One region of the Shewanella sp. FeAMO genome, then DNA from elsewhere that is predicted to be linked to it. Evidence: riboswitches for the same ligand, from Rfam matches in the RefSeq annotation. Region 1 holds a riboswitch; each other region holds the start of a gene.

Region 1 (5,077 bases):
CTGGTGATCTTCTACGGGGTGATAGTGATCCACGACATCCCCTACGAGCTGGCCAAGAAACGCAACCACCCCCATCAGGACGCCATTCACTATGCCGGCTGGGTGAGCCTGTTTACCCTGCATGTGCTGTGGCCGTTTCTGTGGATCTGGGCCACACTCTGGCGCGAGGACAGGGGCTGGGGCTTTGACAAAATCCAACAGGAGCAGCAATCACTGCACCATGAAACCGTACTCCTGGCGCAACAGTTGGAGCTATTGAGTGAAAAAGTCGCCGCCCTGGAAGCCCAAAAGCATGCCGCAGAGGCTCTTGCAGCGCCGAGTGCCCAAGTCCAAGTCCAAAGCCAAAACCAAGCCCCAACCCAAGTCCAAACATCTTCAGAAGAGCCCCCAGCCGCCCCCAAACCCACCAGCGGCGTGGACTTGGATACGGCAACAGACTCGGCCGACATTCCAGGTACAGATAATCAGACCCAGAGCAATAACAAAAATGGGGAGAACAGATAAATGGATCTCTTGCTTATCCTAACTTATACCGCCATCTGCGTCGCCATCTTCAAGATTTTCCGCATCCCGCTCAACAAGTGGAGTGTGCCCACCGCCGTGCTCGGCGGAGTAGTACTGATAGGCACCTTGATTTTGTTGATGAACTACAACCATCCCCATACCGCCATGGGCAGCCAGATGTATGTCACCACCCCGCTGATCCCCTCGGTGCGCGGCAAGGTCATAGAAGTACCCGTCATCCCCAACAAACTGCTGAAGGAGGGCGAGCTGCTGTTCCGGGTCGATCCGACTCCTTATCAGACAGAAGTCACCCGGCTGGAGGCCAGCCTGGAGCAGGCCAAACAGGCGGTATTGGGGCTGGACGCCGCCTATAAGGCCGCCGAGGCCAGTCGCATCAAGGCCGAGGCCGAACGGGACAGAACCCAACTGGAATATGAGCGCTACCGCAGCGGTTTTGAAAAAGGCGCCTTTACCCGCGCCGATGTCGACAACCGTCGTCAGTATTATCTCGGCGCCCAGGCCTCAGTAGAGGCGGCCGAGGCCGAAGCCCGGCGCGCCAAGCTGGCACTGGAAGCCGAGTATCAGGGGCAAAACACCCAGGTGGCCGAAATTGCCGCCATGTTGGAAAAAGCCAGATTCAATCTGGAAGAAACCAGCATGCGCGCCCCCTCAGACGGTTATGTGACCCAGTTGACCCTGAGACCGGGAATGATGGTGGTGCCCATGCCCCTCAGGCCTGTGATGACCTTTGTCCATCAAGAGGAGCGCTTTTTTGTCGGCGCCTTTAGGCAAAACTCGCTGCTGCGGCTGAAACCCGGTTTCAAGGCCGAGCTGATCTTCCGCGCCCTGCCGGGCAAGGTGTTTCAAGCCGAAGTGATCGAAGTGCTGCCGGCCATAGGTGAATCTCAGGTGCAGGCGCAGGGGCAGCTCTATGGCTCGTCACAAATTCGCCTCAACGGCCGGCCACTGGTAAAACTCAAGCCGCTGGATGATCTGAGTCAGTATCATTTGCCACTGGGCACCAATGTGGAGATCGCCATCTATTCCGATAGCTTTGAGCATGTATCAATCATGCGTAAAGTATTGATAAGGATGAAAAGCTGGCAGAACTATCTCTATCTGGATCACTGATATTCCTTATCGACGCAAAAGCCTTTGGCAAGAGTAAAAAGCCCCAGGAACACTCCCGGGGCTTTTTTGTATCCCATCTCAGCCTCAGCTGATGGCGGCCTCGGGAGCCGCCTGGAAGCGCCTAGCGTGATAGAGGCAGAAGAGTGCAAACCAAGCGGCACTCACCAGGAAACCGGCCAGGGTGGAATGCAGCAGCCCCATGGCCAGATACCCCAGCGCCGCCCCGAAGGCGACGGTCAGGGCATAAGGCAACTGGGTCAGCACATGATCTATATGGTGACAGCCGGCGCCGGTGGCCGACAAAATACTGGTACTGGAGATGGGCGAGCTGTGATCGCCAAACACAGCGCCGGCCAGCACAGCCGACAACATGGGCAGCAGGAGTTGGATATCGCTGGCGGCGGCCATATCACCGGCGAGTGGCAACATGATACCAAAAGTGCCCCAGCTGGTGCCTGTGGCAAAAGCCATTGCACAGGAGAGCACAAACACCACCACAGGCAGCAGCCCTGTGGGCAGGTTGCCGTTGGCCAGGCTGGCGAGATATTTGCCGGTTTCCATGTCACGCACCACGGCGCCTATGGTCCAGGCAAACAGCAGTATGTTGATCGCCGGCAACATGGCCATGACGCCTCTGGGGGCGGCGCGCAGCCAAGTGGATATCCCAAGACCGAGACGCAGAGCCAACAGGCCGGACACCGCCAGGCTGCAAAGGGCGCCATAAACCAAAGACGAACCCACATTGGTATGTTCAAAGGCGCCCAGCACACTGAAGGCCTGACCATTGGCGGCCAATACCTGAGCCCCGGAGTCCAGCATGAAATAGATACTCGCCGCCGTCAGTGTCACTATCGGCAACACCATATCCAGCATGCCGCCGCGGCTGTCGGCCGGGGCTTCCATATCCAGCCCTATTGGCCGGCCCTTGGATTCATCCCAGAGCTTGCCTTCGAGCGCCCGCTGCTCATGCTGTCGCATCGGCCCAAGATCCAGTTGGAAGGCGATGACTACCACCACCATGATCAGGGTAAATACCGCATAGAGATTCATGGGGATCATCTGCACAAAGGCGGCGATCGGGCTCTGCTCTGTCACCCCATGGGCCACGAGTATGCCGCCCACCAGGGCGATGATATAGGCCCCCCAAGAGGAGATGGGCATCAATACGCACACGGGTGCCGCGGTTGAGTCCAGCAGATAGGCCAACTTGGCGCGGGAGATCTGGAATCTGTCGGTCACAGGGCGGCAAATGGGCCCCACCGACAGACTGTGGAAGAAGTCGTCAATAAAGAAGGCAAACACCATCAAGCCGGTGAGCGACTTGGCGCTCTTGCGGCTCTGGCAGCGCCTGGCGGCCCATTCGGCGAAGGCCCGGGTCGCACCCGAGGCGGTCATCAAGCTGATAAGCCCACCCAGCAGCAGCATAAACAGCAGCATATTCAGGTTATCGCTGTTGGGAGCACCATCGACCCAGAAGATTTTCAGCACACTGTCAAACAGGTAGCGCAGCGATTGCAGCGGTGAAAACTGCTGCAACATCAGGCTGCCGGCGACTATGCCAACCCCGAGGGAGAGCAGTACTCTACGGGTGATGATCGCCAGCGCAACCGCCAGCAGAGGAGGAACTATGGACCAGGGAGAGTCCGCAAAATGCATGATATTCATGATCTCTTTACACCTAAAACAACTAAGGTGGAGATCTACCGATAGGATCGAAGAAACTCAGACCAAGGAGGGCAGAAACTTCTCAGCTCCTTCAGGTAGCGCTCCATAGTGGATGACTATGGCAGTCCTGCACCTGTTAGATACAGAACCAGCAGCTAGGTTTGATGGCCTGGCTACTTCGGCGCCGACTCCTTTCCCCGGGCCTCAAAGGCATCACCCTCTTCCCGGTTACTCTTAGGCAGCGCGCCTCTACTCAAAGGTATTCGACTGGCATTCTAACTATCACGGCCCCAATAGCAAGCCAGATTGTGCCTCTGGCGGTAAATATCCCTCCCGGTTGGCATTAAGCCTTTGGCAAGTGACTCATGTCTGGGCTCGCAAATGCCAACTCCGGCTGTTGACGGCAACCACAGCTACACCTAGGATCGCCCTCCCCTACCGCGACACTGAAATAACAATTAAAGGTGTGCAAATGACTCTGTTACAACGTTTTTGTGTGGCACTCTGTGCCTTGTTCTCCAGCCATTCCATGGCAACGCCCACCCGGTCACCTATACTGCTGCAAGGCGCCATGGATGTCGAAGTCGACACCCTGGTTCAGGCCCTGAAAGACCCCAAACAGACAACTCTTGGTTCCTGGACTTTCTGGCAAGGCACTCTGGATGGCTATCCTGTCATAGTGTCCCGTACTGAAATAGGTATGGCCAATGCCGCCGCCTCCACCACACTGGCGATAGAAAAATTTCAACCCGGTTTTATTATCAACCAGGGCACCTCCGGCGGCCACGACCCGGCGCTGCACCGCGGCGACATAGTATTGGGGAAATACAGCTTCAATATGGGTTCCTATCGCAGCGATCTACACCCCAAAGGCCAGGGCATAGATCCCAAACGCTGGCATAACTTCGATGTCACCATGCGTTTGCGTCAGGATGGCAAGCTGGTGGAACACAAGCGCTTTGATGCCGATCCCAAGCTGCTGGCTCTGGGACAACAACTGGCGTCAGCTTATCGCCATGGCAAGGTAGTGACCGGCGTGATCGGCAGTGCCGATGAGTGGAACCGCGAAGTCGACCGCATCGAGTGGCTGCACCAAACTTATCAAACCTCGGCCGAAGAGATGGAAACCGCTGCGGCCGCCCTGGTTGCCAAGGCCTATGCGATCCCTTTTATCGGGATTCGGGTACTCTCCAATACCGACCTGCACGGCGAAGAGTTTGAGCCACAAACCGCTATCCACTGTCAGCAGTTTGTCATTGAGTACACCAAGAAGTTGATCGCAGGTTTGGAAGGTAAATAAGTCGCGAGGACTTCAAAGTAAAAGCCGGTGATATTGTCCACCGGCTTTTGTTTTTTCAGGCCCTCATCTTAAGCTAGCTCGCCGGCGATAAGAAAATGGCCTCCACCTCTTTGGCCAGTGTCTGCCAGCCCAGTTTCGAATAGCCTTGCTGGTAACGGTATTCCCAAACCTTGGTTTCCGACTCGGGTGCTTGTTTTCGCTGGATAACCAAGCGGTAGTCATCCATCGTTGGTGACTCTGGCTCCGGCAATGACAGGCTGGCAAAAGTCTGCTTGCTCTCGGCACAGCTCTGGCCGCGATACCGAATAAACACCTGCAAACCCGTATCGAAATCCTTGTCATTAATTTGGGATTGAATCTCGCTGCCGGGCACAGTGTATTCCGTCTCATTCACCAGGCAGAGTCGTTGTTTGTGGGTCTTTCCGACTTGCGCTGTAACATTGGCGAATACGGTTGATGGGCTGGCGACCAGGCTGA
Region 2 (5,077 bases), 2.3 Mb from region 1:
TGGTTGCCAATATTGGTCTGGAGCAACTTTTGCAGATCACCCAACCCGTCGTGGTAGCCCTGCATCCGATTGCGATTGCCCTGTTATTGATTGCCCCGCTACGGCGCCTTGTGTCCATGTCTGGCGTACTTGCAACCTTAGCGGCAGCGTTGATCTTTGGCGCTCTGGACGCCTTGCATATTCTCGGCAGTATGCCTGCCAGCCTGGATGCAATTTTGAACCAATATCTACCCTTATACGCTTGCTATGCAGCTTGGATTGTCCCGACGGTTATTGTTCTGGCCATAGCGACGAGTTTGACTCTGTTTGCCCGCTCGGCATCGGTTCGCGTCATCACGGAAAACTCAATAGAGCTGCCACAAAAATAATTGGCGAGGCCGGTTTGAATCAATAGATATTTAGCCTGAATATCCAAGACGAGAGTACGCCTCCAACTCCAATGGCCCTGAAATATAGGTAACAAAAAACGCTGCCAAGGCAGCGTTTTTTAATTGGCCGGTTAGGCAGCACTGTTTTTGGGCTGCTGCCACTTGAGCCACACCAGCCCCAGCATGAACAGCACACAACTGCTGGCAAGCCCAAGCCCTACCGACTCGGTAAAGCCGAGTACTATATAGCCGCCGAGGGAAATAACTGCGACCAAGACCGCATAGGGCAACTGAGTCAGCACATGGTCGATATGATGGCAGCTGGCACCTGTGGATGACAGAATCGTGGTGTCCGATATCGGCGAGCAGTGATCGCCAAACACAGCCCCGGAAAGCACGGCGGCCAGCATAGGCAACATCATGCCACTGTGGCTGCCCATGGCCATATCGGCGGCAATCGGCAACATGATACCAAAGGTGCCCCAGCTGGTGCCGGTAGAAAAGGCGGTAAGCCCTGCCAAAATAAATAGCACGGCCGGCAGCAAGGCAAAGGGAATATTGCCACTGGCGAGACTGGCCATAAACTTGCCGGTTTCCAGTGAGCCTATGATCCCGGCTATGGTCCAGGCAAACATCAGAATATAGATGGCCGGCAACATGGAACGGGCACCCGAGGTGAGTGCCTTGAGGATCATCTTGGCTTCAATCTTCTGGATAAAGGCCAGCAGCAGCGTCACCACCAGACCGATGGAAGCGCCGAAAAACAGTGACGAGCCCACATCGGTTTTCTCGAAGGCACCTATGATACTAAAAGGCAGGCTTTCTGCCGCCAGGGCATCGGCACCACTGGAAACCATAAAATAGAAGGTCGCCACCACCAAGACACCTATGGGCAGGAACAGGCCGTGCACCTGGCCGGTTTCCGCCTCGGGCAGATCGGCATTGGCACCGGGTGGCAGCCCCTTGGACTCATCATAGAGATTGCCCTTGCGGGCGTTGAACTCGTGTTTGCGCATGGCGCCAATATCCAGCTCCATAAAGGTGACGCACAGCAAGAGTGCCAGGGCAAACAGGGCATAGAAGTTCATCGGGATCATCTGCACGAAAGCGCTCAGATGTCCTACTTCAGTAAAACCGTGGGCGGTGAGAATGCCGCCGATAAGGGCGATAATATAGGCGCCCCAACTGGATACCGGCGAGATAACGCACACGGGCGCCGCGGTAGAATCCAAAAGATACGCCAGTTTGGAGCGGGAGATATAATATCTGTCGGTCAGAGGCCTAGCGATACTGCCCACCACCAGGCTGTTGAAGTAGTCATCGATAAACACCGCACAGCCGAGAAACATGGTCAGCAGCTTGGCATCACGGCGATTACGGATATGCTGTCTGGCCCAGTTGGCAAAGGCTCTGGCCGAGCCACTGACGGTGATCAGCGCAGTGATCATCCCCAGCAGCACCAGGAATCCCAGAATATACAGGTTCCAGGCATTGAAAGCGTCATCGTCCCATACCAGGGAAAGCACCCTTTGCCCCAGATAAACCCCGGTGTCCAATACCGACCATTGATTGAGCAACAAGGCTCCAATCAATATCCCCAACCCCAGCGATAACAACACCCGACGGGTGAGGATCGCCAATAAAATTGCCACAACCGGCGGCAACAAAGAGAGTGCCGAATCGGCATAACTTGTTAGTGTCATTGAGTCTTGTTCTTCGTTAAATACGAATGGAGGGCAACTGAACTGGTGGGAAAAGGCAATGGCATACCGAGTAGCACCTGTCCTTTCAGTAGCGCTCCATAGTAACGTCAATCTGTCATCCCGACAGAATATACTATGGCAGTGCTGCCCCTATTTGGTAACAGCCCCAGCGGTGGACCTTGATAAGTCGCAACCACTTCGGCACCAAATCCTTTCGCGATACATAAACGGAATCACCCTGCTTACCGCTACTGATATTTAGTGCGCCTCTACTTCTCAGGACGCCTGATGTCAGGCGTGAGGCACATAAAAACATAGGCGGCTTTGAGGATGCTACCCCAAAGCCGCCTATCGTGACCTAGATCACAGATTAAATCAACTCGTTCAATTTAGGCACAACATCAAACAGATCAGCTTCCAAGCCATAATCGGCAACCTGGAAGATAGGCGCTTCAGGATCTTTGTTGATGGCCACAATGACTTTTGAGTCCTTCATCCCGGCCAGATGCTGAATCGCCCCGGAGATACCCACAGCAATATAAAGCTCTGGCGCCACGATTTTACCCGTCTGGCCAACCTGCAGGTCGTTGGGAACAAAGCCGGCATCCACTGCTGCCCGCGATGCACCTACGGCGGCGCCCAGCTTATCGGCCAAGGCTTCCAGCATGGCAAAGTTTTCGCCACTACCCATACCGCGACCACCGGAAACAATGACTCTGGCGCTGCCAAGCTCCGGACGAGCCGACTCGGTCAGGCTCTGGGATACAAAGCTGCTCTTGGCGTCAAAGACGCTATCGAGCTGATTGATTTCAGCTGAGCCTGCCTCAGCAACGGCGTCGAAGGCGCTGGCGCGCACTGTGGCCACTTTCTTATCGTCCAGGCTCTTAACGGTTGCCATGGCGTTACCGGCATAGACGGGACGGACAAAAGTCTCGGCATCAATCACCTTGGTGATCTCAGAAAGTTGAGCCACATCCAGCAAAGCCGCCACTCTTGGCAGAATATCCTTCCCCTGGCTTGAAGCTGCAGCCAGAATGTGGCTGTAGTCGCCACTCAGAGACAAGATGAGTTCTCCAATATTGTCGGCAAGATGAGCACCATAGGCAGGGTTATCGGCCAGCAGTACTTTACTGACGCCTTCAAGCTTGGCGGCAGCATCGGCGGCGGCCTTACAATCCTGACCGGCAACCAAGAGGTGAATATCTCCCCCTATGGCTTTGGCTGCGGCGACAACTTTGGCTGTGTCCTGTTTCAGGCTGGTATTATCGTGTTCTGCTATTACTAATACGGCCATTTAGATCACCTTCGCTTCGTTTTTCAACTTGTCCACCAGCTCCTCAACGGAAGCCACCATCACACCCGCCTGACGGCTGGCCGGCGTTGCTACCTCCAACACCTGTACGTGCTGCTTGAGCGCCACTCCCAGGTCATCAATGCTCATGGTCTCCAGCGGCTTGCGCTTGGCTTTCATGATATTGGGCAAAGAAGCATAGCGGGGCTCATTCAGACGCAGATCTGCGGTGACCACGGCAGGCAGAGGCATGGACAGAGTCTGTAAGCCGCCATCCACTTCACGGGTGACCAGCAGAGTTTCGCCTTCCAGCTTCACTTCAGATGCAAAGGTTGCCTGAGGCATACCGGCGAGCGCCGCCAGCATCTGTCCTGTCTGATTGTTATCGCCGTCGATGGACTGCTTACCGAGCAGAATAAGTTGCGCCTGTTCCTTGTCCTGCACCGCCTTGAGCAGTTTGGCAATAGAAAGGGGCACCAGCTCTTCATCGGTTTCGATGTGAATGGCACGGTCGGCACCCAGAGCCAGTGCGGTACGCAGTTGCTCCTGTGCCGCCTTGGGACCTATGCTGACAACGACGACTTCAGAAGCACTGCCGGCTTCTTTCAGACGCACGGCTTCTTCTACCGCAATCTCACAAAATGGATTCAACGCCATTTTCAGGTTGGCTGTTTCAACGCCTGTGTTGTCGGCCTTGACCCTGACCTTCACATTGGCATCGACCACACGTTTTACTGGCACCAATACTTTCATAGGGTTTCCTTCCTACACCTTGTATCTAATGTGGGTTGCGTACCGATGATACCAGGGCCATCAGTACAGGATGGCTCAACTTTACGTGCTGTTGACGTTAACGTCAACAGCAACTTAAACGCTCGTTTGTCACTTCTGTCACACTTTAAGGCCAGTTTTTTGAACACTTGGCAACTTTCATGGTCATAGAATTGAGTTAAATAAAGAAATTAATGTCAATTGGCGTAAAAATATTTGATCCAGACTCTTATAGTTTCTATTATTTATAGCGATGTTCACCATAACCCAATTTATAAATTAGCGTGGGACCAAAATACTTATGAGCGATTTTCTTGATATATTGACTCACGGTCGTCGTTTTAAGGCCGCAGTAAAAGAGTTGAGCGTTGCAGATCTGCGCGATCTGGCTGCCAAATTGGATAAGATCATTATTGATCGTGAAGAGGAAGCCAAGGAAGAAGAAAAGGCACAAGCTGAACGTCTTTCTAAAATAGAAGATATCCGTAAGCAGATGGAAGCCGTTGGCCTGTCTGTTGAAGATCTGGGTAATGTTGCTGCCGCCAAGGCTGCTCCCAAGAAGCGTGCTCCTCGCCCACCAAAATACAAAATCGTTGTAGATGGTGAAACTATTACTTGGACCGGTCAAGGCCGTATGCCAACTGTATTCAAGAACGAAGTAGACAAAGGTCGTTCAATGGATGATTTCCTGATCTAATCAGGCATCTATTTACTTAAGCCTCGACAGTGTCGGGGCTTTTTTATGTCTGATAGACGTCTGGCATCTGTTAAAAAGCCTTACAATTACGCCTTGGCATTTACATTTTGACTGGGTTAACTTTTATGGACATCAGCACAGCCATGTATCCCGTCGGCCTCAGATACCTTTTTGTATTATGGATATCTGTAACTCTTTGGTAAAAAAGTAGTGAATATATACTGATGTTCATATCTTTTTACTGATA
Region 3 (5,077 bases), 270 kb from region 1:
TTACGGGTAACGGCTTCATCTTCAACGATCAGAATGTGCGGGTTTTGCATGTTATTTACCTAATTAAATCAGTTTATCTAACCATGAGCGCGGGTGACGCTCCGCTATACTCTCTAAAACGCCAACATTCACAGGGTTCACGTAAGTGCTGTTCAAAACTGAAATGAAACGGCAACACACTTCATGATTAGCAAAAAGTATGCTCTCCACCCGGAGAGGCGCGAACTGTACTGTCTAGGATTCCCAGTGGCGGGATTTAGTTCCTGAAAGACATGGAAAATCCAGAAAATGTCATCTTAAAACCAGATTACATTTGGTACAGAGTCGTTATCGATAGAGACTTATGCTGTAGCGTAATGGCGCTAGCCGGGTCACACACTTAACTCTAAGCCTCTGTCGATACAATCCATTGTACTAGGATTGGGCATTTGTTAACAAATGAAATGTTAACAAATTAATGTTTAACTATGATCTACATCACAAGTTTTTGCGTTACCTATTGAAAGATAAGCATTTTGTATTTTGTCTTACTGTGAGCTTGCTCACGGGGCTAGGGGAATGCAAAAGCCTTTGCTAGAATAAATCCGGTTCATTAGAGACAGATACTACAATGGATGCTGCATTTGAAAGTCTCTGGCAGTACTACCAGAGCGCATGCTTTTTATTGACTCAGTCGTTTTCTTCCGCTGTTCCTTTCGCTATTGTCACCGCCCATAATCCCCTTGGGCAAAAACTCACTTCTTGCCAAAACCGCCTTCTCGATCGGCAGCTACAACACGATATTGATAAGCTGGGCATTCCTTACCGGGCGATCATAGGCGCTGCTGATGATCTCAGTCATATGGAAAAAAGCTGGGCTCTGTTTCTGGATAAGGCCGCGGCAATAGAACTGGCATCAAAGTATCGCCAAAATGCCCTTTACTACGTTGATAGTGGGCTCTTGACCTTGGTGCCTTGCCTGAAAGGGGAGCGAGAGGTGGCGCTTGGACAGTTTGCTGCCAGGGCGCGCCTGGTCAGCGAGTTACCCGAGCTCAGTGACGGATGAGTTGAGGAAATTTCATCCTGCGCAAATTAGCATTGACTTCATAAGGACTTTATTGCTAATTTTTTCATCCCTTTCGCGAGAAAGGAACAGAAGAGGTGCGTTAACTAGGTAGTGAGTCAGAGGAGGCCAATTCTCCAATGACGGCTCATGAGGGAGATTAACGCCGAGGTCGGGATGCGTATTGGCTACGCTTCCGGTCGGTTGGCCAGGCTGAATCCTGGCGACTGTCACCTGGTTTTGGTGGAGAGCTTCTGGTGACGATCGCTGTTTCCCTGCTATGGGGTGCGTTATCTCTGCACCAGGCTCTTCGAACGTTATCTGTTCGGAGCTTAACTCATGAAATCTATTCTCGTTATCGACCTTTCCCTGTTACCTGCCTGTGGGGGAATGCGCTGATGTCTCTTGTTGTTGCCAAGTTTGGTGGTACCTCAGTTGCCGATTATCAGGCGATGAATCGCTGTGCCGATATAGTGCTTGGAAACCCGGCCACCCGTCTGGTTGTGGTCAGTGCATCCAGTGGCGTAACCAATCTGTTGGTGGAGCTGTCCCAGGCCGACATGGGGGATGAGCGCCGTCTCAAGCTATTGAAAGAGATAGCCACCATTCAATACGCAATTCTGGATAAACTTGGCAGACCGGCAGATGTTGCCGCGGCGCTGGATGCTTTGCTCAGCCGCATGGCAACGCTCAGTGCCAAGTTATTGCAGGCGCCGAGTCATGCTATGGTCGATGAGATCCTATCTTTGGGCGAACAGTGTTCTTCAGCGCTGTTTGCCGCGGTATTGAGAGAACGTGGTGCCAAGGCCAGCGCCTTTGATGTGCGCCAGGTGATGCGTACCGATAGCCATTTCGGTAAGGCCGAGCCACAAATCGCCGAGTTGAAGCGACTGGCGACAGAGAAATTGCAACCCTTGCTTGAGCAGCAACTGCTGGTGACCCAGGGCTTTATCGGCGCCGATGCCGATGGCCGAACCACTACGCTTGGGCGTGGTGGCAGCGATTATTCTGCGGCCCTGTTGGCGGAGGCTTTGGAAGCCGATGCGGTGGAGATCTGGACCGATGTAGAAGGAATTTACACCACAGATCCCAGACTGGCTCCCAACGCCAGGCCTATCGCAGAAATCAGTTTTAATGAGGCGGCTGAGATGGCCACTTTCGGTGCCAAGGTGTTGCACCCTGCCACTATCTTGCCGGCGGTGCGTCAACAGATCCAGGTGTTTGTCGGCTCCAGTCGGGCACCGGAAAAAGGTGGCACCTGGATCCGTCACCAAGTGGAAGATGAGCCGGTATTCAGGGCCGTTGCCGTGAGACGAGATCAGACCCTACTTAACTTGCACAGTTTGCAGATGTTGCATGCCCAGGGCTTTTTGGCAGAGACCTTTGCCGTGTTGGCGCGGCACAAGATCAGTGTCGATCTCATTACCACCTCAGAGGTGAATGTGTCGCTGACGCTGGACAAAACGGGCTCAGATTCGGCCGGCAAGGGGCTTCTGACCGAAGCCCTGCTGCAGGAATTGTCGCAAAACTGCCGTGTGCGGGTGGAAGATAAGCTGGCTCTGGTGGCCATCATAGGCAACAAGATAGCCACTACTGCCGGGATCTGTCGCCGGGTATTTGAAGTGCTTGAACCCCATAACGTCCGAATGATCTGTCAGGGCGCCAGTCCGCACAATCTTTGTGTCTTGGTGTCTGAAGCCGAAGCCGGTGATGTTGTTGCCGCTTTGCATCGTAACCTGTTTGAAGGGGCTCAGGATGCAGCTTGAACATCTGCCGGTTGGGGAGCTGGCCGCCGGCCAGCCCTTGACCATACCTGTTTATCGCTTCAAAGGTACCAGCGATGCGGCGCCCAGCGTCTATATTCAGGCCAATGTGCATGGCGCCGAGGTGCAGGGCAATGCGGTGATTTTGCAGTTGCTGCAGTACTTCAAGGCTCATCCGCCGTTGGGGGATATCACCCTGGTGCCTCTGGCCAACCCCTTGGGGATTAACCAGAAAAGCGGTGAGTTTACCTTGGGCCGTTTCGATCCCATCACAGGTATCAACTGGAACCGAGCCTATCTGGATCAGGCTGTCCACCTGGATGACTGGTATCTGCTGCACGGTGAGCTGCCGGAGCCAGCACTGTTTGACGCTTTTCGTCGTCTTCTTATTGCCAACTGTGAGCAGGCATTGGCCAATCCCTGGGGAGTGACGACCGGGCAGAGATTGGCGCTCAATCTGCAGAAACTGGCGCACGGTGCTGACATAGTGCTGGATCTGCACACCGGCCCCAAGTCCTGTAAACATCTCTATTGCCCCGAGTATGAGCTGTCTGCTGCCGGCTACTTTCATATTCCCTATACCCTGGTGATGCCTAAAGGTTTTGGCGGCGCGATGGATGAAGCGGCCTTCAATCCCTGGTGGCAGCTCAGCGACTATGCCAATAGCCGGGGCAGAGAGCTGAAAGTCGCAGTGTCGGCCTTTACTTTGGAGCTTGGCAGCCAGGAGCGTATCGATCTTGCTGATGCCAGCCGGGATGCGGAAGGCATATTAAGTTATCTGAGCTATAGAGAGGTGATAGCCCAGAGCATACAGCCCGAGGTGATGTCGCGTTTTGCTTGTATGCTGAAAGACTATCGAAAGTTTCACGCACCTATGGCAGGTATGGTGGAGTATCTGGCCGAGCCGGGAGTACCTTTGGCTGCGGGCGCGCCTCTGGTCAATATGCTCAGGCTCGACCGAGTCGATGCCGGCACTGAAGTCACCAGGCTCTCACTCAATGAGGATGTGATCCCCGTGCTGCATTTTGCCTCGGCGTCTGTGCATCAAGGTACTGAGCTCTACAAGGTGATGACCAACTACTTCACTCTTTCTGGTTAAGTCAAAGCCGGATATGAAATCCTTTTTAGCGTCTACCATTCTGTAACTGGCTGATAATTTGTAATATTTTGTGTCTTTTGTTTCTTGTTTGTATCAATTAGTGTTACAAGAATTAATCCCTTTGTATTAAGGGAGTGTTTTTGAGCATGGAAACATAAAACAACAATAAGCAGTCTTATAGGGAGTAGACAAGTGAAGAGTCAAGTTGCAATAGCCGTTTCAGCAGCGCTGTTATCTATGGCATTCCATTCAGAAGCCGCGCCAGTGAGCGTATCGGATCCATTTATTTCGTCGGATCTGCTTAGTGCGTCCAGCGGCCTCAAAGGACAACAGCAAGGGGTGGGGCAACATAAGTTTGTCAAAGAGCCTGGACTTGCAGAGGGTAAATACACTTATATAGTGCGCCTTAAAGATCCCTCTGTGGCGAATTATGCCGGTGGTATTGTCGGGCTTGAAGCCACCAGTCCACAACGAAGCCAAGGGCTGGCGCCCCAAAAGGCTCCCAAGCTGAATACCGCCAGTGTGGCGGTGAAGTCCTACGTGAAGTATTTGAATGCCAAACAACAGAACTTTTTAATGAGTGCCGCGGCCCAAGGGGTTCAGTTGCAGGCCAAGGCCAGATATCACTATGCCTTTAATGGCCTGGCTGTCACCATGGATCAGCAGCAGGCTGAAGCCCTGTCCAAGTTACCCGAAGTGGCGTTCATTGAGCGGGAAAGCCTCTATTCAATGGATACCGACAGTAGCCAGAGCATGATAGGTTCTCCCAAAGTGTGGGACGGCAGTGCAACAGGGACCCGGGCTATGGGTGAAGGGGTCATAGTCGGGGTGATCGATTCGGGGATCAACAGTGATCATCCATCCTTTGCCGACATTGGGGGAGATGGTTACGACCATACTAACCCCTGGGGGCAGGGGGTCTACGTCGGTGATTGTGCGGCAGAGTTTTCTGACATGTGCAACGACAAGTTAATCGGGGTCAGAAGTTATCCTGAGATTACCGACAGTTATGATGATGAAGAGGTCTTTGGCCCAACACCTCCTGCCAAGAATGGTGAGGATTATGGGGGCCATGGTTCTCATACTGCCAGTACTGCTGCGGGCAATATCCTTAAGAATGTTCCCTATGTTGCCGGTGAAGTCGGTGAGGCTCAGGGGGATGGCATTGAGACC

What was found. Region 1 has a riboswitch for lysine ahead of ACWAU4_RS19245 (Na+/H+ antiporter NhaC family protein). Riboswitches for the same ligand answer to the same signal wherever they lie in the genome.
Region 2: linked by a shared signal. The riboswitch ahead of ACWAU4_RS07220 (Na+/H+ antiporter NhaC family protein) and the one ahead of ACWAU4_RS19245 (Na+/H+ antiporter NhaC family protein) in region 1 are both predicted to bind lysine.
Region 3: linked by a shared signal. The riboswitch ahead of lysC (lysine-sensitive aspartokinase 3) and the one ahead of ACWAU4_RS19245 (Na+/H+ antiporter NhaC family protein) in region 1 are both predicted to bind lysine.

Annotation. Positions count from the first base shown of each region.
Region 1 is NZ_CM132201.1:4,294,554-4,299,630, forward strand. Features, by position in the region: partial or broken gene ACWAU4_RS19235 (DUF3302 domain-containing protein) at 1-190, shown strand, start outside; gene ACWAU4_RS19240 (HlyD family secretion protein) at 505-1,635, shown strand; gene ACWAU4_RS19245 (Na+/H+ antiporter NhaC family protein) at 1,720-3,300, opposite strand; lysine riboswitch at 3,389-3,560, opposite strand; gene ACWAU4_RS19250 (5'-methylthioadenosine/S-adenosylhomocysteine nucleosidase) at 3,773-4,600, shown strand; gene ACWAU4_RS19255 (hypothetical protein) at 4,674-5,077, opposite strand, start outside.
Region 2 is NZ_CM132201.1:1,594,514-1,599,590, reverse strand. Features, by position in the region: gene brnQ (branched-chain amino acid transport system II carrier protein) at 1-368, shown strand, start outside; gene ACWAU4_RS07220 (Na+/H+ antiporter NhaC family protein) at 500-2,071, opposite strand; lysine riboswitch at 2,153-2,351, opposite strand; gene ACWAU4_RS07215 (electron transfer flavoprotein subunit alpha/FixB family protein) at 2,442-3,365, opposite strand; gene ACWAU4_RS07210 (electron transfer flavoprotein subunit beta/FixA family protein) at 3,366-4,115, opposite strand; gene ACWAU4_RS07205 (H-NS histone family protein) at 4,435-4,830, shown strand.
Region 3 is NZ_CM132201.1:4,019,661-4,024,737, reverse strand. Features, by position in the region: gene arcA (two-component system response regulator ArcA) at 1-50, opposite strand, end outside; gene ACWAU4_RS18115 (DUF3293 domain-containing protein) at 611-1,045, shown strand; lysine riboswitch at 1,128-1,304, shown strand; gene lysC (lysine-sensitive aspartokinase 3) at 1,441-2,808, shown strand; gene ACWAU4_RS18105 (succinylglutamate desuccinylase/aspartoacylase family protein) at 2,798-3,904, shown strand; gene ACWAU4_RS18100 (S8 family serine peptidase) at 4,097-5,077, shown strand, end outside.